4 regions of the Bacillus sp. BC08 genome follow, and region 3 is predicted to be linked to each of the others. Evidence: predicted binding sites of a transcription regulator. Region 3 holds the regulator's gene; each other region holds the start of a gene.
The links. Region 3 encodes LexA, which represses DNA repair genes until DNA is damaged. Its sites were predicted from a motif close to CGAACATATGTTCG; they were not measured.
Positions count from the first base shown of each region.

Region 1 (5,415 bases), on a different contig from region 3:
TGTTGATTTACCAATTCAACATTTAGTAGGGGCACTTATCTTTATTATTGCTTCGGCTACAGATTGGATTGATGGATATTACGCAAGAAAGTATAATCTTGTAACGAATTTAGGGAAGTTCCTTGATCCGTTAGCTGATAAATTACTTGTTTCAGCAGCACTTATCACGTTAGTTGAGATGCAATACGTACCTGCTTGGATCGTTATTGTAATTATAAGCCGTGAGTTTGCAGTAACAGGTTTACGCCTTGTACTTGCTGGAACAGGAGAAGTAGTGGCAGCAAATCAGTTAGGAAAAATTAAGACGTGGACACAAATTATTGCGATTGCAGCGTATTTATTACACGATGTACCTTTAAATTTAATCCATATCCCAGTTGCTGATATCTTTATATGGATTGCGTTATTCTTTACTGTTATTTCAGGGTGGGATTATTTCTGGAAAAATAGAGCTGCTTTTGTAAACTCAAAATAGAAGTTTATGGGGGAATTGGGATGAATGCTGAAATTATTGCGGTTGGAACTGAATTATTACTTGGACAAATTGCAAATACAAATGCCCAGTTTTTATCTGAAAAGTTAGCTTCAATTGGAATTAATGTGTACTACCATACTGTAGTTGGAGATAATAACAAGCGATTACAGCAGGCGATTGAAGTTGCGGAAGAACGTGCTGACATGCTTATTTTCACAGGTGGGTTAGGCCCGACAAAAGATGATTTGACGAAAGAAACGATATCTTCTAGTTTGGGTGGAGAGTTAGTGTATGATGAACTGGCATTAGCATCGATCAGCGAGTACTTTAAGCGTACAGGTCGCGAGTTCACAGAGAATAATAAAAAGCAGGCGCTCGTTTTGAATGGAGCAACTGTATTTGCGAATGATCACGGCATGGCACCTGGTATGGGATTAAATAAGAACGGGAAAGTTTATATTTTATTACCAGGACCACCGAAAGAGATGAAGCCGATGTATATAAGTTATGTAGAGCCTTTTTTACGTAACTTTACAACAGGAGAAAACATTTATTCTCGTGTGCTTCGCTTCTTCGGGATTGGGGAATCTCAATTAGAAGTGAAAGTTCAAGATTTAATTGATGGACAAACGAATCCGACAATCGCCCCCCTTGCGAATGATGGAGAAGTGACACTACGTTTAACTGCCAAACATCAAAATGCTGATGAAGCGGCGAAACTCATTCAGCATATGGAAGATTTGATTTTAGAAAGAGTAGGAGAATTTTTCTACGGGTATGATCAAGAGTTTCTGCATGATAAGGCGATAGAGTTATTGAAGAAAAAAGAATTAACTTTAGCATGTGCAGAAAGTTTAACCGGTGGACTCTTCGGGAATCAAGTAACAGAAAGTGCTGGTGTGTCTTCAGTATTTAAAGGCGGTGTCATTTGTTATCATAATGATGTGAAGCAACATGTTTTACATGTACCTGAGGGAGTGTTATCTACTGATGGTGCAGTAAGTAAAGAATGTGCTCGTTATCTTGCTGAAAATGTTAAGGGCTTATTAAAAGCGGATATCGGAATCAGTTTCACTGGGGTAGCAGGACCTGATGCTTCAGAGCATAAGGAGCCGGGAACAGTATTCGTTGGATTGGCGATTAAGGATGAACCAACTGTAGTCTTTCCTCTTAATTTAAGTGGAAGTCGTCAACAAATTAGGGAACGTTCGGCGAAATATGGATTTTATCATTTGTATAAAAAGCTAGAAGAGATGTGAGTCTCTTCTAGCTTTTTTTTTATGCTTAAATGCAGTTTTATTTAATGGAAAATAAAAAAATCGAATAAATGTTCGATTTTTGTTGGCAAATTGAATTGAAAATAGGTATAATAAGATTAGCAATTCAGTTAAGGAGGAATTTTGAATGAGTGATCGTCAAGCGGCATTAGATATGGCGTTAAAACAAATAGAGAAGCAATTCGGTAAAGGTTCAATTATGAAATTAGGAGAACAAGCGGAGCGTAGAGTTTCTACAATTTCAAGTGGTTCTTTAGCACTTGATGTGGCACTAGGGGTAGGCGGATACCCACGCGGCCGTATTATTGAAATTTACGGACCTGAAAGTTCAGGTAAAACAACAGTTTCATTACACGCAATCGCTGAAGTACAGCGTCAAGGTGGACAAGCAGCGTTCATTGATGCGGAGCATGCGATGGATCCTGTATATGCACAAAAATTAGGTGTTAACATAGATGAATTACTATTATCACAACCTGATACAGGGGAGCAAGGTTTAGAAATCGCAGAAGCACTTGTACGAAGTGGTGCGGTTGATATTATCGTAATTGACTCTGTAGCAGCTCTTGTACCGAAAGCTGAGATTGAAGGAGACATGGGTGACTCACACGTAGGTTTACAAGCTCGTTTAATGTCTCAAGCACTTCGTAAACTTTCAGGTGCAATTAATAAATCAAAAACAATCGCAATCTTTATTAACCAAATTCGTGAAAAAGTTGGGGTTATGTTCGGGAACCCAGAAACAACTCCAGGTGGTCGTGCGTTGAAATTCTATTCAACAGTTCGTCTTGAAGTACGTCGTGCGGAGCAATTAAAGCAAGGTAACGACATCGTTGGTAATAAAACGAAAGTAAAAGTAGTTAAGAATAAAGTAGCACCACCATTCCGTGTTGCTGAAGTTGATATTATGTACGGAGAAGGTATTTCAAGAGAAGGTGAAATCTTAGATATGGCTTCTGAACTTGATATCGTTCAAAAGAGTGGTGCTTGGTACTCTTATAATGAAGAGCGTTTAGGACAAGGTCGTGAAAATTCGAAGCAATTCTTAAAAGAGAATACGGATTTAAGAGAAGAAATTGCCTTCTTTGTTCGTGATCATCACGGAATTGGTGAAGACTCTGGTGTGGAAGACACGGAAGATTCAAATCTTCAAGATTAAAAATAAAAGACACGGGACCGTGTCTTTTATTTTTAATTATTATGAAAGCGTTGTATATCGTTGGAAATAAAATATTTAATTTAACTAAAAGGCTATGCATAAAGAGGAATATATGCATGTTTTATATGAATAAACTGGAATTTACTAAGGTTTTCCAGGATAATATGCGGTCTGCTTTTTAAATTCATATATGAATTAGGGCTGAAGGTAAAGAAAGTAAAAGTAGACAACGCTTGACAATGAAAATTGCGATAGATACAATGAGAATGTATATTTTTTCTTATATACGAAACACTCTTCTCAAGAAGAGAAGTAATATTCGGAGTAAGACTTAAATCTTGCCGAAATAATAATATGACATTTTAATTGTGAAATGAAGAAAGTCCCTTAAAAAAGTGGGGCGACGGTCTTTGCTGTATGTTGGTATTCAATGTACATGCCGACAGTCTTTTTTCATTCATAGCAAGGGGAGGTGAAATCATGAGTAGTACTACAGTTTGGATACTCATCTCCATTTTGCTTGCAACAGTCGGTGCAGTTGTTGGCTTTTTTGTTCGAAAGTCTATTGCTGAAGCGAAGATTAATGGTGCAGCTAATGAAGCGAAACGTATTATAGACGAAGCGAATCGTGAGGCTGAAGCACTTAAGAAAGAAGCGCTTTTAGAAGCAAAGGATGAAATTCATACACTTCGTACAGAAGCTGAATTAGAAATTCGTGACCGTAGAAGCGAATTACAAAAACAAGAAAATCGTTTAATGCAAAAAGAAGAGAACCTTGATCGTAAAGACGAAACGCTCGATAAACGCGAGCTACAGTTAGAAAAGAAAGAGGATTCTCTTGTAGCGAGACAACAACAGATTGAAGAGTTGGAAAGCAAAGTGGGAGAGTTAGTTCAAAAGCAACAAACAGAATTAGAGCGCATTTCCAATCTGACACGCGAACAAGCGAAAGCAATTATTCTTGGTAAAGTAGAAAGTGAAGTTTCTCATGAAATTGCCGTAATGGTAAAAGAAAGTGAAGTTCGTGCGAAAGAAGAAGCGGATAAGAAAGCAAAAGAAATCTTATCTCTTGCAATGCAAAGATGTGCAGCTGATCATGTTGCTGAAACAACCGTTTCGGTTGTAAATCTTCCAAATGACGAAATGAAGGGACGTATTATCGGACGTGAAGGTCGAAATATTCGTACGTTAGAGACGTTAACAGGTATTGACCTAATTATCGATGATACACCAGAAGCGGTTATCCTTTCTGGATTCGATCCAATTCGTCGTGAAACAGCTCGTATCGCTCTTGATAAACTAGTACAGGACGGACGTATTCACCCAGCACGTATTGAAGAAATGGTCGAAAAATCAAGACGTGAAGTGGACGAGTATATTCGCGAAGTCGGAGAGCAAACAACGTTTGAGGTGGGTGTTCACGGTTTACATCCAGATTTAATTAAGATTTTAGGTCGTTTAAAGTACCGTACAAGTTACGGACAAAACGTCTTAAAACACTCTATGGAAGTTGCATATTTAACTGGACTTATGGCAGCAGAGCTTGGTGAGGATGAAAAACTAGCAAGACGTGCTGGTCTATTACATGATATCGGTAAAGCGATTGACCATGAAGTAGAAGGTAGCCACGTTGAAATTGGTGTCGAACTCGCAACGAAGTATAAAGAGCATCCTGTAGTTATAAACAGTATTGCATCTCACCATGGGGACACAGAACCAACTTCTATCATTGCAGTTTTAGTTGCAGCAGCAGATGCATTATCAGCTGCAAGACCTGGAGCTCGTAGTGAAACGCTTGAGAACTATATTCGTCGTCTTGAAAAGTTAGAAGAGATTTCAGAGTCTTATGAAGGCGTAGAAAAATCTTTCGCAATTCAAGCAGGACGAGAAGTTCGTATTCTGGTAAAACCAGATACAATTGATGATTTAGAAGCTCATCGTTTAGCTCGTGATATTCGAAAACGTATTGAAAATGAACTGGATTACCCAGGACATATTAAAGTAACTGTTATTCGTGAAACACGTGCAGTGGAATACGCAAAATAAAGTGGTGAAACACCACTTTATTTTTTTGTGTTGGAATTGGTTAAAATAAAGGAAATTAGCATACAAGTGAAACAAACTTATCATACATATATTGTAAGGGGATCACTTGAAGCTATAGTAATAAAAAATGTAGTACATAGGAAGGGTAAGACATATGAGAATATTATTTGTTGGGGATGTAGTAGGATCTCCTGGTAGAGGTATGATTCAACAATACGTACCGGCATTAAAGAAAAAATATACACCTACAGTAACCATTATTAATGGAGAAAATGCAGCAGGTGGACGTGGAATTACGGAAAAAATATATCGAAACTTTTTAGAATGCGGGGCACAAGCGGTTACACTTGGAAACCACGCTTGGGATAACCGTGAAGTATTTGAATTTATTGATGATGCAAAATATCTTGCAAGACCAGCTAACTTCCCAGAAGGGACTCCAGGAAAAGGGCTTATCT
Region 1 covers NZ_JBTGPA010000024.1:94,357-99,771, reverse strand. Annotated here, with positions in the region: gene pgsA (CDP-diacylglycerol--glycerol-3-phosphate 3-phosphatidyltransferase) at 1-475, shown strand, start outside; gene cinA (competence/damage-inducible protein CinA) at 496-1,734, shown strand; gene recA (recombinase RecA) at 1,880-2,911, shown strand; gene rny (ribonuclease Y) at 3,392-4,957, shown strand; gene ACXVYO_RS06105 (TIGR00282 family metallophosphoesterase) at 5,112-5,415, shown strand, end outside.
Region 1: a site for LexA is predicted at 1,796-1,809, ahead of recA (recombinase RecA). Genes of this name have one in related genera too.

Region 2 (5,415 bases), on a different contig from region 3:
AGAAGATGGGAAATATCCAGCTAGAAGATTAACACCTCGAGAAACTTGGCGTTTCATGGGTGTAGACGATGAAAATTTTGAAAAAGCAAGTGTATTAGTCAGCAATACAAGTTTATATAAACAGTCTGGAAACAGTATTGTTGTTTCAGTTTTAGAAGCCATTTTTACCAAGCTATTTATTGAACAACCACAGGAGGTCGTGACCAATGGAGAAAAATAAAGAAAAATTGATTGAAATTTTCAGAAGTAACGTAAAAGGAAAAACCCCTGATATTTCCAGAAAAAATATACGCCATGATGGTCGCCGAGGTCATTGGCTTGAAGAACAATTCGGAATTACAGCTAACGGAGGGAATCTTCCAGATATCCTTGGATATGAATTAAAAAATGAAACTACTTCTGGAAAGACTACATTTGGAGATTGGTCAGCTAACGAGTACATTTTCAAAGTCGGTGTGTATGCACCACTATTTTCAGGTTCAACAACTCCAGAAAAGCAAGACTCTTTTTGTCGTATCTTTGGTAAACCTAATGTTGAAAAAGGTGGGCGGTTCTCTTGGTCAGGCAGTCCTGTTCCTAAAATAGGACAATACAACACATTTGGTCAAATTATGATTATTGAAGATAATTTAGACATTGTAATTTATTATTCTTACAGTCAAGATAGACGTATCGACAAATCCTCAATCATACCTGTACAACTTCAGCATGATAACATTGTTATTGCGCGCTGGTACGGTATTTCTTCTCCAACAGGGAGAGGAAAGACCCTGAAAGATAAACTCGAAGATAAATTTGATGATCTTGGATGGTTCACTTGTAAAACCGATGCTTTTGGTGTTTATCAAAAAATTTGTTTTGGTGAACCTATGACATTTGATAATTGGATTAAACTTGTTTCCGATGGAACTGTATATTTCGATAGCGGTATGTATGAAGGAAATAAACGCCCCTATTCGCAATGGCGTGCTAATAATACCTATTGGAATAGTTTAATTACTGATTGTTATGAATAAAAGTTCAAAAAACACAAAATTTCCGTTTAGGGGATACTTTAAAATCTTAGGTTGATTGGCATGTGGCGGGGCCTATATACATATTAGAAAATAACCCTACATATGCAGGGTTATTTTCTAATTACTATTCTCACCAGAACTTCCACCACGGCTTTTTCTTCTCTTTCGCAGCAGCAACTTCATCCCGAAACTCCTGCATCATTCTCTTCGTTTCCTGCATCTCACGTAGCGTTTTCATCAGCGTCTCATCCCGTGCTTCCAATCGTTTTTCCACTCGTTCATTGTGCGCTTCTACACTCGCTTTGATTTCCTCGTTACTCTGCTTTGTCTGGTCACTCAATCGCTTCTCCATTGCCAACATGCCCTGCTTCATTTCTTGCGCCATAACGCCGTACTGCTGCTGGAGTTGTTCTTGAATGTGGAATGGTATTAAACTCGTTTCCTCAGGCTCTTCTTTAATCAGATCTGGATTAACTTTTTCTATTTTCTGCGCTATCACCTTTGCTGCCTTCTCTAGCGTCATGCCGTCATGCTTGCTCAACTCAATTAATTTCTCAATCACCATAATGTCGCTGTCTGTGTATTGGCGTCTGCCACGATTATCCTTCTTTACTGCGAATCCTTCGCGTGATAATACTTCCATGTACTTTCTAAGGGTGCTATCGGATATCCCTAGCCTTTTGTATACTTCACTAGCGGAATAAACAATTTCGTCCGTCATAACGTCACAACACCTCCTAGTGACAGTATTCCATGACGAATAGGAATCTCCTGCAAAGAAAAAAGTCCTATGCAGCCAAGGTTCCTGGCTTTTTTTGAGTTACTGAATCATGAATACTTATCCTTTTATAATTGTATAATTCAAAAAAAAAAATATATTTTTTAATTTATATATTCGCTTTTTTCTAAAAATATATTGAATTCTAACAAAAATATAACTATAATGGTAAATGTTTAATAAATTAACTTATTTTGGGAGGTTTTTACGTTGAAAAAAAAATTATTGTCAATATCTTTAGTAATCCCTTTAGCCCTATCCGTATTTCCTTCGTTACAAGCATCAGCAGAAACAGATAATCTAGGTTATGAATATCAAAAGAAAAAATCAAGTGAAATAGATTTCACTAATTTAGATCAATATCCTGTATTATTAGACGGTGAACCAACAAACCCTGATGCTGTATATGCTGTATATGACTCTAAAGAAATAGATAAATTTGAAAGAGATAATTATCTTTACAATCCAATCTCAGGTTCAGATGCGCCTTTAATTATGCGAGCTTCTGCTCCTACGAGTTGGTCCTCTTTCTATTCTTCTGGATCGTGGATAACAAGAGATGGGGTTATTTCATTAAGCTTATACCCTAAAAGCCCTGCTTATGTAAAAAGTCCAAACGCAATGGTACAAGCTCATCATGAAAAATATCGTTGGTCAGTTGTTTATAATAGATTTAGTGGGGATAAAAGATGGAAAAATACTGGAAGTATGAAAGCGCAATTACATTGTCATGCAGATTACGCTAAAGGTCATAAAACTCCTTGGAATTTAGAACCTCACAGAACAACAACAAATTACCAAGTAACTGTCGCTAATGCATGCAATCCAAAATAATATATAAAGCACAAAAAAACAGTCTATTAAGCTAATAGACTGTTTTTTTGTGCTTTATATAAGAAAATCCCTAAAGTACCCATATTAATAAAAATATTTAACCATCTTATAATATGGCTTAAATTGTTTAACTCCCCTAAACCGTAATAATCTGTTATAGATATTTCTAAAAATGAAGCAATAGCGCCAATTACCCCTAATATAATCGCTACAATAAACGTGAAAAATAAAGTTTGTTTTTTCTTAGCTAAAATAGCTACAACAAAACATATAAATGTAAAGATTAATATTGTTATTAAAAGTGGTAAAAAATAAGTGAACAATTTATCTCCTCCTATATTTTAACAAAACAATAATATCATTCCTTTTGTGAAATTACCATTAAAAATAAATTTTAACATAGGAATTTTCAAAATATTATCTCTGAGTCACAAGTACAATCAATCTCGTGACCTCTATTTAATAGATTTTATTTTTTTATATCATTACATTTAAGCTATGGTATTAACAATTTCATCTTGAATAAAGTAAATTAAATTGTCTTTTGTTTTGTTATATTCTATATAGCTTTAGCGATTTCAACTAACAATCTCATAAACAACGGAATCATTTGAACAACTATATAACCAATCCCAGCACGACTTATTAGCGAGAATCCCCGTTCCTGACTACCAACCATAATGAATAAACCACCGCATAATGCTACAACGGATGCGATTAGTTAGGATACTACTTTAATCCCAAAGATAGTTAGCTCAAAACCAATTCCTTATAGTTTGTTTTATTTTTTTGAAAAAGCCTCTTCGTAAAAGAACATATATTCGTATATAATAAGAACTAACGTTCTGTTATTTAGGGGGAATAACGGTGTATGACTATTCAATATTGCCAAATCGAATTGTTTTATGTGTAGATCTTCGTTCGTTCTATGCCAGCGTATCGTGCATCAAAATGGGATTAGACCCACTTCATACTAAATTGGCTGTAGTTGGTAATGTGAATAGGAGTGGCTCAATTGTTTTGGCTGCAACCCCACCATTAAAAGCATTAGGCGTTAAGAAAATGGCGAGATTGTATGAAATACCACGTCGTAAAGACATTCTTGTGGTAAACCCAATTATGAGCACTTACATAAAATGCTCTAATTACATCACTAAGTTAGCTCTACAATACGTACCAATTGAGGATTTCCACCAATATTCCATCGATGAGTTCTTTATGGACATTACGGATAGTATGCATTTGTTTGCTAACGATCCATATGAATTCGCTTTAAAATTCAAACGTGAAATTTATACGAAGACACGAATCGAATGCACGATTGGAATTGGTCCTAATCCTTTAATGAGCAAAGTGGCTTTAGATGTGGAAGCGAAGAAAACAAAAGATTGCATAGCATACTGGAAGTACGAAGATGTACCCATAAAATTATGGCCAATACGACCACTCAGCAAATTTTGGGGGATTTCAGGAAAAACAGAAGCGAAGTTAAACCGAAAAGGAATCCATTCAATCGGAGACTTGGCACAATATCCACTCAAATATTTAAAACAGAGCTTTGGGGTCATTGGCGAAGAACTACACTTACATAGCAACGGCATTGATTTTAGCCGAATATCAGAAAAATACGTTCCAGCAACAACTTCTATTGGTAAAAGCCAAATACTTATGCGTGATTACACAATAGAGGAATTCCCAATTATTCTACTGGAACATATCGAAGAAGTTTGTTATCGAATGCGAAGGCAAAACAAACTAGCTCAAACTATTCATTTTTCTATTGGTTACAGTAAAAATTACGCTGGCGGTTTCAGAAAAACTCACACCATGAACCGACCAACCAATTTAACAATGGATATATATAAGATTTGTACATATTTTTTACACGAGTTTTATACTGGAGAACCCATTAGATCCATCAATGTTTCTTTAACTAACTTAATCAATGAGGGTGAAGAACAAATCTCACTATTCGATAACGTAATACAACGAGAAAAAGAAATGAAACTAACTAAAGTAATGGACGAAATACGCACTAAATTTGGTAAGAACAGCATATTAAGAGGGATTTCGTATACAAATAGTGCAACAGCAAGATACAGAAACACATTGTTAGGGGGACATAAAGCATGAACAACGCTAATATGCCAAAGGGAAGAGGAATGGTCAAATGGACTCCATTCGCAGCGATGCCCGAGCAATTCACTGGTATCCGTGAAATTGTTAAAGAAAACACGAAGGTAGAACGCCCTATATTAACCCAGGATGAACAAGAACTTATTGAGAACATGTTGTTATGTTCATTGTTATCTGAAGAAGAAATATTGATTACATATTACGAAGGCGGTTTTTTACTCACTAACTATATGACCGTTGTTGATATTGACCCGTTGAATAAATCTATACTTTGTACAGATGCATTTTACAATAATATGACGTTGAATTTTATTGATATTGTTGATGCAAAATAAACAGGAATCCACATAGTGGATTCTTTTTTATGAAACTCTATATCATTTTTTATAAAAGTTTAAATGCCAGTAAATCTACTTTATTTATAAATAAGGAAATGGTAATATATTAATATATAAAATGTATTGAGGTGTTTTTTGTGAAAAAAGCAAGTCTGTTACTAACTACTTTTGTAATGATTCTGTCATTTTTTATTCCTAATCTTGCAAGTGCTAAATCTTTCCCAGATGTACAAACTAATCATTGGGCGTACAAAGAAATTAACTATTTAACTGAAAAAGGCATTATTAATGGTACTCCAGAAGGATACTTCAA
Region 2 covers NZ_JBTGPA010000041.1:49,988-55,402, reverse strand. Annotated here, with positions in the region: gene ACXVYO_RS27080 (DNA cytosine methyltransferase) at 1-220, shown strand, start outside; gene ACXVYO_RS27075 (LlaMI family restriction endonuclease) at 207-1,016, shown strand; gene ACXVYO_RS27070 (DUF3967 domain-containing protein) at 1,147-1,737, opposite strand; gene ACXVYO_RS27065 (DUF2599 domain-containing protein) at 2,005-2,628, shown strand; gene ACXVYO_RS27060 (hypothetical protein) at 2,655-2,951, opposite strand; partial or broken gene ACXVYO_RS27055 (hypothetical protein) at 3,188-3,388, opposite strand; gene ACXVYO_RS27050 (Y-family DNA polymerase) at 3,496-4,761, shown strand; gene ACXVYO_RS27045 (YolD-like family protein) at 4,758-5,099, shown strand; partial or broken gene ACXVYO_RS27040 (S-layer homology domain-containing protein) at 5,240-5,415, shown strand, end outside.
Region 2: a site for LexA is predicted at 3,439-3,452, ahead of ACXVYO_RS27050 (Y-family DNA polymerase). Genes of this name have one in related genera too.

Region 3 (5,415 bases):
TATTACGTCGTTTAACGAAAGAAGGGTATTTTCAAACGTATTTGAAAGAATCTACGGAGGGGCCGCCTCGTAAATATTATCAACTAACTGAGCAAGGGGAAACGCAACTGAATTTGTTAGTAACAGAGTGGCGTGATTTTGCAAAAGGCGTACAAGAAATTATTGAAGGGGTGGAATGGGATGAGTAAAGAACAGTTCCTCAAAGAATTATCAAGTCATCTTAGAAAGTTACCGGAAGAAGAGAGGAAAGATATTTTATTTGATTATGAAGAGCATTTTCAGTTTGGGAAAGAAGAGGGGAAAACTGAAGCGGAAATAATAAAAGGCCTTGGTTCTCCGAAAGTAATTGCGAAAGACTTACTTGCTTTGTATCGCTTTGATGAAATGAAAAAGGACCCATCTACTTCGAATATAACAAGGGCTGTCATGGCTGCGATTGGACTTAGTTTGTTTAATTTCATTATTGTGTTAGGCCCGTTAGTTGCAATTATCGCTTTTATATTTTCATTTTGGGTCGGTGGGATTGCTAGTGTAGTGACACCATTTTTTGTTATTGCAAAAGTATTTATGGGTACTTTTATATGGTTGGATGTATTCGTTAGTATAACGTTTGTTGGAGTAGGTTTGTTGTTATGTATTATCGCTTATTATAGTACGAAGTGGTTTAAAAAGTTATGCGTACGTTATGTATTATGGAACTTCAAAATGATAAAAGGGGAGTAGATGATGAAAAAAATATTGTTAGTAGCAATCGCTTGTATCATTATTGGAGTAATAGGGATTTCACAAACATATGAAAAAGCAGTACAAACTGCAGAAAAAGGAAACAAAGAAGACGTTATTAAAAACGAAACATTAAAAAATATAGAAGTTAAGTTAGACGCTGGGGATATTGTTGTCCAAAAATCTCCCGACTTTTCTTTTTATGTAAAGCAATCAGGAGATGCACGTAAACAAGAGGTTCGTATTGCAGAAGATGGTGACACATTAAAAATTATTGGGGAAAGAGAAAAAGGTGCTTCATTTGATTTTTCTTTTTACGATTTTAGGTTTCAAACATCTACAATAACTCTCCTCGTGCCTGAACGTTCTTACCGGGAGATAAAAATAAATTCATCCGCTGGACAAATAGAAATAAGTGATGTGAAAAGTGATCGTGTAAGTGTTGGTACACTGGCCGGAGAAGTAGATTTGAAACATGTTACAGCAAAAAGTGTGGAAGGATCTTCAAAAGCTGGTGAGGTAAACTTTAAAAAGGTAATAGGGAAAGTAACAGCGAAAACGGCTAGTGGAGAAGTGCATATTATGGATCATGATCCTAAATACGATGTAGAGGCAAGTTCAACTGCTGGGGATGTAGATATTACTTTATTAGAAAAACCACAAGATGCAGTTATAACTGGGCAAAGTGCTGCTGGCGAAGTAATAATTTTTAATGAAGAAAATAAAAATGTAACAATTGGCAATGGTAGTAAAAAGATTAGTGGTAAAACAGCTGCTGGCGATGTGACGATTGAAACTCGTTCATAAGAAATAGAATGTATGAAAATCTATCAAAATACAAAAAGAAGATAATTACCGTATATAAATAAGGTAATTATCTTCTTTTATTATTCTTAGTGTAGATCACGGTATACGCCAATTACTTTTCCGATAACTGACACTTGTTTTAAAATGATAGGTTCTAATGAAGAGTTTTCCGGTTGTAGACGGAAATGGTCTTTTTCTTTATAGAAACGTTTCACAGTTGCTTCGTTATCTTCTGTTAAAGCAACTACAATTTCACCATTATATGCAGACTGTTGTTGGCGAACAACAACTAAATCCCCATCGAAAATACCAGCTTCAATCATACTATCTCCTGAGATACGTAACATAAACACTTGGTCTGCTCCAGCAACAATGCTAGCTGGAAGTGGGAAGTGATCTTCTACACTTTCAACTGCTGTAATCGGTAATCCAGCAGTAACTTTTCCGATAATTGGAACTTGGATAACAGATTGTGTTTCTGTATCCATTCGATCGTCACCTAAAATTTCAATTGCTCGTGGTTTTGTTGGATCGCGTCGAATATATCCTTTTTCTTCTAGTCGTGATAAATGTCCGTGCACTGTAGAACTAGAAGCGAGGCCGACTGCTTGACCAATTTCACGTACGGAAGGTGGATATCCTTTTTCTTGTACTTTTAGCTTAATAAAGTCGAGAATGTCTTGCTGGCGTTTCGTTAACTTTTCCATGTTTTCTAACACCTCGTTTTCTTTCATTTTTCTTATTAATAAGTATAACATGCGAAAAAACATTCTACAAACATAAGTTCGAACAAAAGACGAATTTATGTTACACTGGAGGGAAATAATAGTGAGAAAGAGGGGGGGCATAATGAATGCAATTATTTATGCGCGTGTGAGTACAACGAAAGAAGCGCAAGAAACGTCATTAATACGTCAAAAAGATGAATTATTGCATTTAGCTGAGCGCTATCAAATGAATGTTGCTAAGGTAATTGAAGAACAGGCTAGTGGGTATACGATTGAACGTGACGGTATATTAGAAGTGCTAGATACCATTCGAGATGAACAAATTGATGTGCTACTCATACAAGATGAAACGCGCCTTGGTAGGGGGAATGCAAAGATTGCATTAATGCACTGTTTACATAAAGAGGGAATAAAAGTATACACGCATACGCATAATGGAGAATTACAATTATCGGATTCTGATTCAATGGTATTGGATATTATTGGTATTGTTGAAGAGTATCAAAGAAAGATTCATAACTTGAAAATTAAACGTGGTATGCAACGTGCAGTAGAAAAAGGTTATCGTCCAGAAAATAATTTGAAGAATCGTCATTTAAGCGTAGGACGAGAGAAGAAAGAAGTGCCAATTGAGGAAATTGTACGTTTACGCCGGAATGAATTAACTTTTGAAGAAATTGCAGCAACACTTCGCGGCTTTGGTTATAATGTTTCAAAAGCGACTGTACATCGTAGATATGTAGAATATACAAAGCAATTGCTTGATAAAGAGGACTAACTATTGTATGATAATAATCAGTTTTGAGTAAAAGGGGGATTCGAGATGCAAAGTCACGAACTCATTGAACGCATTAACTTCTTAGCGAAAAAAGCAAAAGCTGAAGGCTTAACTGAAGAAGAACAACGTGAGCGCCAATCGCTACGTGAACAATATTTAAAAGGATTTCGTCAAAATATGTTAAACGAACTTAAAGGAATTAAAGTTGTTAACGAAGAAGGTACTGATGTTACACCGGCGAAATTAAAAGCTTTAAAAAAGCAAGATAATGCAAAATTAAACTAAAAGATGGGCGAAGCCCATCTTTTTTATTTATTATATCCGTTATTTAATAACTTTCCAGTTATTATTGACTGTTGCCTCTATCTTTTTGTGCTTCAATATATAGTTAGCGATAAGTTCAGACATATCTGTTGGTATGTCTTTTATTACGGGCTTATTTTGAAACATAAAGAAGTTTCCTCCGCCGCTTGCGCGATAATTATTCATAACGACGTCATATTCTTCATCCATATTAAGAGGAGTGCCTTTATACTGTAAAGATTCTACTCTCTCGCCAATAGGTTTGGAAATGTTTAATACGTACGAAATCCCTTCCCACATATCGTAATTATAGTGTTGTGGCTTTGGTTCTATGAAGGTAGGGTTTACGATGATAGTTCCATCTGCATGTAATGTGAAATAAGAAGCAGAGAGTTCAAGGGCATTTTTTATATCTGCTCCAGTTATTCTAATTACTTTTAATGTATTTGGATAAATATAATTAGAAACGATGTCACGCATTGTTACATGATCAGGGAAACCTAGAGAAGTATTATGGAATAAGCTTGTACAAGAAATAGAAACATTAGCTATATCCATCTGTATCTTATTTATGAATTCAATAAAAGGATGGTCTTGCAAACGAGTTTGCATAGCGTCTGAAATTTGCATATCTCCATAGATTAGTCCAATAGGTTGATCGAGCCAATTTTGTGTTTTCTCTTCATAATCGGTAACCAAGGAAAGCATATGTTGGTCCGCTGCAATTCCTCGCACGGGCAATAATTGTGAATAACTCTCTTTTCTTACCCATTTTTGTTCTGTTTTCTCGAATGTTACTGTTATTTTTCCGACGGAGTGTCCATTGCATCCAGTCTGTAAAACTGTTACACCATTTATTACGGTGTGAGCGATTTCCCGGTGTTGGTGGCCTGTTAGTAAAATATCTATGCCTTCAATTTCATAGCACATTGCATAACCTTGGTTTTCACCTGTTAAAACTTCAGTCGGTACCCCGGTTTGTAAATCGCGTTCAAATCCTCCATGATACGCTACGACTAGTAAATCTGGTTGCTCTTGTTCGCGAATGTAAGAAACCCATTTTTTTGTTGTTTCCAGTGCATCTTCAAATTGTAGATCTTGAATGTGATGAGGTTGTTCCCAATTAGGAATGTAATGCGTTGTTACCCCTAAAATAGCAATTTTTATATTTGATTCAATATGTTTTATTATATATGGTTTCCCGAAATAAGGTTCTTTTCTGTTTGTATCTAAAATATTTGCTGATAGATACGGGAAGTTCGCAGTAGAAATAGCATGATTTAATACGTCCATTCCATAATTAAATTCATGATTCCCGATAACTGCAGCATCATAACGTAAATAGTTCGCTAATAAGGACATTGGATTTTTCTTATCTTTTGCATATGTAGCGTAATGATAAGTAAAGGGTGTTCCTTGTATGAAGTCACCGTTATCAATTAAAAGAACGTTTCTGTTTTGGGAACGTTCTTTTTTTATAAGAGTAGCAATTTTAGCTAAACCAATTTCGGCTTTGGAGTTATCTTGGTAGTGAATTGGATAAACAGTACCGTGTATATCACTTGTTAATAAGATGTTTAAACTTACTATTTGATTTTGAGTCAATATCATTCACCTTTTCTATTGTTATCTACTAGTTAAGCATATCAAATATATGAAGAGAATTTTAATGAGAATGTATAGAATGTGTAAAGATTCTGTAAATAAGCAATTATTAATAAAAATGTGTGATATATTTCTTCATGTTTACGGAAGGAAATTTATAACAATAAAAATGGAGGCTTTAATATGTTGAAAAAAGTTTTTGCAATGAGCACGACAGTTGTACTGGCGGCGGGATTATTAAGTGGCTGTGGAACGAAGGAATCTAGTGCAAGTAAAAATGCAGATACGAAAAAAGGTTATGTACCGAAGACTTTAAATGTTCAATTTGTTCCTTCTCAAAATGCAGATACGTTAGAGGCGAAGGCAAAACCATTGGAAAAGCTATTAAGTGATAAATTAAATATCCCGGTAAAAGTTAGTATTTCAACGAATTACAATACAATTGTAGAAGCAATGGCATCTAAGCAAGTA
Region 3 covers NZ_JBTGPA010000027.1:448,217-453,631, reverse strand. Annotated here, with positions in the region: gene ACXVYO_RS08530 (PadR family transcriptional regulator) at 1-188, shown strand, start outside; gene ACXVYO_RS08525 (DUF1700 domain-containing protein) at 181-723, shown strand; gene ACXVYO_RS08520 (DUF4097 family beta strand repeat-containing protein) at 724-1,530, shown strand; gene lexA (transcriptional repressor LexA) at 1,617-2,237, opposite strand; gene ACXVYO_RS08510 (YneB family resolvase-like protein) at 2,380-3,036, shown strand; gene ACXVYO_RS08505 (DUF896 domain-containing protein) at 3,082-3,321, shown strand; gene ACXVYO_RS08500 (bifunctional metallophosphatase/5'-nucleotidase) at 3,361-4,944, opposite strand; gene ACXVYO_RS08495 (phosphate/phosphite/phosphonate ABC transporter substrate-binding protein) at 5,128-5,415, shown strand, end outside.

Region 4 (5,415 bases), on a different contig from region 3:
AAAAATGAAGCCGGAAATCGCATTTGAGAAAGCGATTAAAGCGACTGTCACAGAAAAAGATGTAAAAGATAACTATAAACCAGAGATTAAGGTAAGTCATATTTTAGTGAAAGATGAAAAGACTGCTAAAGAAGTGAAAGAGAAAGTAAATAATGGTGAAGATTTTGCAGCTTTAGCGAAGCAATACTCAGAGGATCCTGGTTCAAAAGAACAAGGCGGAGAAATAACTGGTTTTGCTCCAGGGCAAACGGTGAAAGAATTTGAGGAAGCTGCATATAAATTAGATGCAGGACAAGTAAGTGAGCCAGTAAAAACAACTCACGGTTACCATATTATTAAAGTAACAGATAAAAAAGAATTGAAGCCATTTGATGAAGTAAAAGATCAAATTCGTAAAGATTTAGAACAGCAAAGACTACAAGATACGACTGGTAAATGGAAACAACAAGTAGTCAATGATTTACTGAAAGATGCTGATATTAAGGTGAACGATAAAGACTTTAAAAATACATTTGAATTTCTAGAAAAGAAATAATGACTGTAAGTAGAAAAGGGAACCTATATAGGTTCCCTTTTCTACTTAGTGTGTGAGTTATAAATAGATAGTAAGACAATACAATATTACATTTAAATATTAAGAATTACAATGGGAATTTATGTAATTGTTTTAAATTGGAATAATCAATGCTTCATATAATGTCGATATTATAATGTTTCGTTTGCTTAATTTCATTAAATATAAAATGAATTTATTAATTTCCTCCCACTATTTGCAAGCAATCTGATTGGTGTAGGCCAATTATTAGTCGAGAATGAACAAAATCCTAATTGATTTAAATTTTACTTTATTGAAGTAGATAAACATAATTTGCAGAATGAAACATACAATATTATTGAAAAAATATTGATGCGAAATGAAGTGAAAAGCAGAACATTCTACTAAAAAGGATGTTCTTTTTAGTATGAAATTTTTAGGATAAAGAAAGAATGCTTTTAAACAAATTATTTAATAGAAAAATATATTACGTAGGAGGAGAAAATATGAAAGTGATTTTTCGAAGAGAAGGTGGAGGGAAGGTTTTTGAATCTTATGATGAAGATATAAGTAACTTATTAGCTATTTTAAAGGAAACGAAAGGGATTAAGATTGGGATGGTTGAGTATGAAGTATTAAAGTACGAATTAGAGTATTTTCGTAACCCAAAAAAAGCAGAAACAGAGAGGGAGTTACATATAATAGTACAACCAAAATATATTTAATAATTAGGGGCAATTATTTATAAATAGTTTTATACAGTATGTACGAAAAGAGAGTGTTTACATTCCCCTCTTTTCATAGAAATTCATAAGGAACGAATTGTGGTCCGTTATAAATTCCCTAAATTTTGTGAGTTCGTTCTTTATAATATATGCTTTCATTTATAGTTGGTTAATAAACTTGAAAAATTAAAACTTTTTCGTTTAGGCAGGGATTTTATATTCAAGTAGATAAATGTTCATATGAAGTATTTTGTATACGAATATTGGAGGAGTAAAAATGAGTTTAGCAAGTTATATAGGCTGTAATGTATAAATTCCGTTAACAGATCCAGATTTTAATGATGTAATTGTTTTGGGATCGTGTTTTTCAGATGAAAGTATGCTTGAAATTGTATAAGAGTTTCAATTCCAAACGAGTTACACGTATGAAGTTTCAACGAGTTGGTGCATTGAACTTTATGAGTGGCAAACTGAAAAGGAGAAGAAAGAAGCTAAAAAAATGCTATTAGCTTTATCCTTTTCGGCAAATAGACTCCATCTGATTTGTGTTACGGGTGAAGCCCAACAATTCAGGTGGACATGAATTGCCGTCAGAAGTTAGGCTGAACACTTTTGTTTCGTTCATAACAAATTTCCCGGGGCTAATATTTGTTTCTTTTTATCTTACGATATAATCTGCTCCTAGATAAGGAACGAGTGGGGGAATTAAAATTAAAAATAAATGATTTTAAAATTGATGAAATTTTGATTCCAGAAAGAACACTTGTCAGGATAGAAAAATAAATATAGAAAAATACGTTATTAGAAAAAAGCGACTTCATTTTGTATGAAGTCGCTTTCTTTAGTAAATATGTTTACTTCCTATTAAATAGGAAGTGAAAAACTCATTTGATCAAGAAAATCAATGATGGATAAATGTATAAGAAAATTATTTGAATTATATTTTGTTAAAAATATAATTATATCTCTTTTCAAAAGAATATATGTTCGTGTATAATTAGAACGAGTGTTCTTTTGAATGCAGATAGTATATGAATTAGAAATAAAGTGAAACATTAATCAGTGAGGTGCTTATCGTCCATTTATTGGTAACTTTAACTAATTTGACGTTTACGAGCGGTTGGTTTTCGACTTATATACCTCACATGTACCGATTTTGAGGTGGGAGCTTTACTACCTGTTAATGCGGGGGAAATATGAGCCTAGCATTATGAAAGAATAATTGAGTAACAATATATGTGAAATGGAATGGATAAATGATCAAGGAGATAAAGAAATGAATGATGTAAAGGTGCAGAAAGCAGAAAGAGAATGGGTTCCATTTACAGTAATGTCGGAACAGTTATTAAGTATGCGAAAGATTGTTGGAGAGAAGTTTAAAGTACAAAAACCGCTCTTAACAAAAGAAGCAAAAGAGAGAATTTCTGATAAATTATTAATGTCATTATTGTCTGAGAAAGAAATATTGGTGACCTATTTTGAAGATGGCTACATACTTACAAGCTATATGACAGTTGTGCATATAAACCCGCTAAAGCGCATTGTAATATGTACGGACGCATTTTATAAAACTTACGTATTTAATACTACAGATATTATTGAAATAACGTAAAGGAAGCTGAAATTTAAATTATAGCTTTTTATTTTTGTTAGATGAGGAACAGAAAAAATGAAACGAAAAAGCAGCTAGCTTCATACTAGCTGCTAAGCCCCAGGGAAAGGGAGAAAAAGATAGGGTACTCCAAAAATCAATAATAGCTGTGTAACAGCCTGATTATAGTATAGACAAATTTATTATTCCTAAACAGTACGATGAAAAAAATAGGACTAAGCTGTACCTACTTGGTTTTGATCTGCAAGGTCAGAATCAAAAGTATTAGTCGCGCTCACACCATTAAAAGTATTAACAACAAAACCAACATTTGAAGCACCAGATCCATTATAAGCCTTCGTATTTTCTTTCGGAGAAACATTGTAGAAATCGCCTAAATTAAATGAACCGTTACTATTTTGTACAACTAAATTCCCTACAACTGAGGGCATAGTTTTCACCCGCTTTACAATCATTTGTTAATACTACTATATGGTGTTATAGTCCAAATGGTTCATGTAACAAAAATTGTGGAATAGTAAAACGTTTGAAGTGTAGCTTAATCCTACAATAAAAGTATGTTAAAATTAATGTAAGGTCGATTAATTTTTAAAAATAATTGTATAATTAATATATGCGAAATCAAAGGAGGCAAAATGTAATGAATAATGTTATAAAAAAAGTAGATTTAACAGATGCAAAATCAAGTAATCTTGTTGCACTTATTTATAGCAATGAAGTTATATTGGTTGAAGAAGCATTTTGTCCAAATGAAATAAAGTTAAAGTTTAATGAAATTGCAATTTTATCGGCCATTAAAACAGCACATATAATGAAAGTATCCATCAGAAAAGAACTGGAAGCAATTTTTCATGACACTGGTGTTTTATTTGTGAAGCATAGTGTTGATTATGGAAATAGTCAATCTATCACTATGCATTTTGAACAATTCAAAAAGTTGCAAAATGAGATTGAGAATTTAAACAAAAGTAGGTAATCTAGGTGTAGCTTATATGTATCGGTGTAAGAAATACGGGAAAAAGAAGCTGAAATATAAAAGCAATAACGAAATAAATAATGATTTTTTGATATATAAGTAAGAGTAACTGTTATGGTTACTCTTTTTGTTTACATAAAAATTCCTTCTAAAGTATGAAATGAGTTGATACTTTAGTAAATGGTTGAATGAAAAGGAAGAGTGTAAAATGTTGTAAAGGAGGAGAGATATTTGGAGCGAAATGAAATTGGAAAAATTGTAATGATTACAGGAGTGACACAAGGATTAGGTCGTGCAATGGTTGATCGATTTCATGAATTGGGATGGACTATATATGGCTGTGGGCGTTCAAAAAATAAAATTGAAGAATTGAAAAATTATTACGGTAATATACATGATTTTCAAATAATTGATGTTTCAGACTCCCAGCAAGTAAGTAGTTGGGCAAATTATATACTGCATAGACATAGAGCACCTGATTTGTTAATAAATAATGCATCGATTGTTAATAAAAATGCGCCACTGTGGAAAGTAACAGCTCAAGAATTCGAAAATGTAATGAATGTAAACGTAAATGGTGTAGTAAATGTAATTAGGGCTTTTGTCCCAGCGATGGTAGCTAGGAAAGAAGGAATGATTATTAATATGAGTTCTAGTTGGGGCCGAGAGGGAGAAGCTGAGCTGGCGCCATATTGTGCCTCAAAGTTTGCAATTGAAGGTATCACGAAATCTATGGCACTTGAATTGCCCGATGGTATGGCTGTTGTTGCTTTAGATCCAGGTGGGAGCATTAGCACTCCAATGCTATATTCATGTGCACCACAGTATGTAAATGAATCACCCACACCTGAAATGTGGTCACGTAATGCGATTAAGTATATATTAAATATTACAATAGATAAAAATGGATCTTCATTGACATGCCCAGAATGTATGTAAATATACATTCTGGGCATATTTTCAGTGATACACACTTTGTCTAAAAAAGTACCTTAAAGGTGCTTTTTTGTATTTATAAAACATTATAGAATGCACAAAATTACATGTAGAAAATAAATATGAGAAAGAGGATGTCATTTATGTATTTCGAAAGCAGTAGAAAATTTCTAAATAGGTGATAAGAATGAATCCAAGCGGTTTAAAAGTGACTGGAGCATGGTTTCAAGTAGGAGGAAATCTTACGGCGGCTATTGGGGCGACAAGAGGATTTATTGGAGAAGAGAAAGTTGAATCAGATCTTGTAATTGTAGGAAGCTCATTACAAGCCCTCGGGTATATATTACAAATTATAGCGAGTAATGATACCGAAGATGAAGGCGAAAGAGAAAATCAAAATATATGTTTGGAGAATAAAAGTGAAATGCTCGATAAAATGGGCATTGAGTTATTAGCGTTAGGGAATATATCAAATGTAATAGGAACATATTTCAATATAAATGAACACTTGAAAGAGAATGATTATCTCATTATTGTCGGGAATAGTTTGCAATCGATAGGAGCTTTTTTAGGAGTAGAAGCAGCTTTGCTTCAGATGAAAGCGATACAAAGAATAATAATACTAGGCAAT
Region 4 covers NZ_JBTGPA010000031.1:821,520-826,934, reverse strand. Annotated here, with positions in the region: gene ACXVYO_RS14815 (peptidylprolyl isomerase PrsA) at 1-535, shown strand, start outside; gene ACXVYO_RS14810 (hypothetical protein) at 1,042-1,260, shown strand; partial or broken gene ACXVYO_RS14805 (hypothetical protein) at 1,574-1,774, shown strand; gene ACXVYO_RS14800 (YolD-like family protein) at 2,537-2,872, shown strand; gene gerPF (spore germination protein GerPF) at 3,088-3,303, opposite strand; gene ACXVYO_RS14790 (hypothetical protein) at 3,513-3,848, shown strand; gene ACXVYO_RS14785 (SDR family oxidoreductase) at 4,110-4,787, shown strand; gene ACXVYO_RS14780 (DUF6944 family repetitive protein) at 4,972-5,415, shown strand, end outside.
Region 4: a site for LexA is predicted at 2,237-2,250, ahead of ACXVYO_RS14800 (YolD-like family protein). Genes of this name have one in related genera too.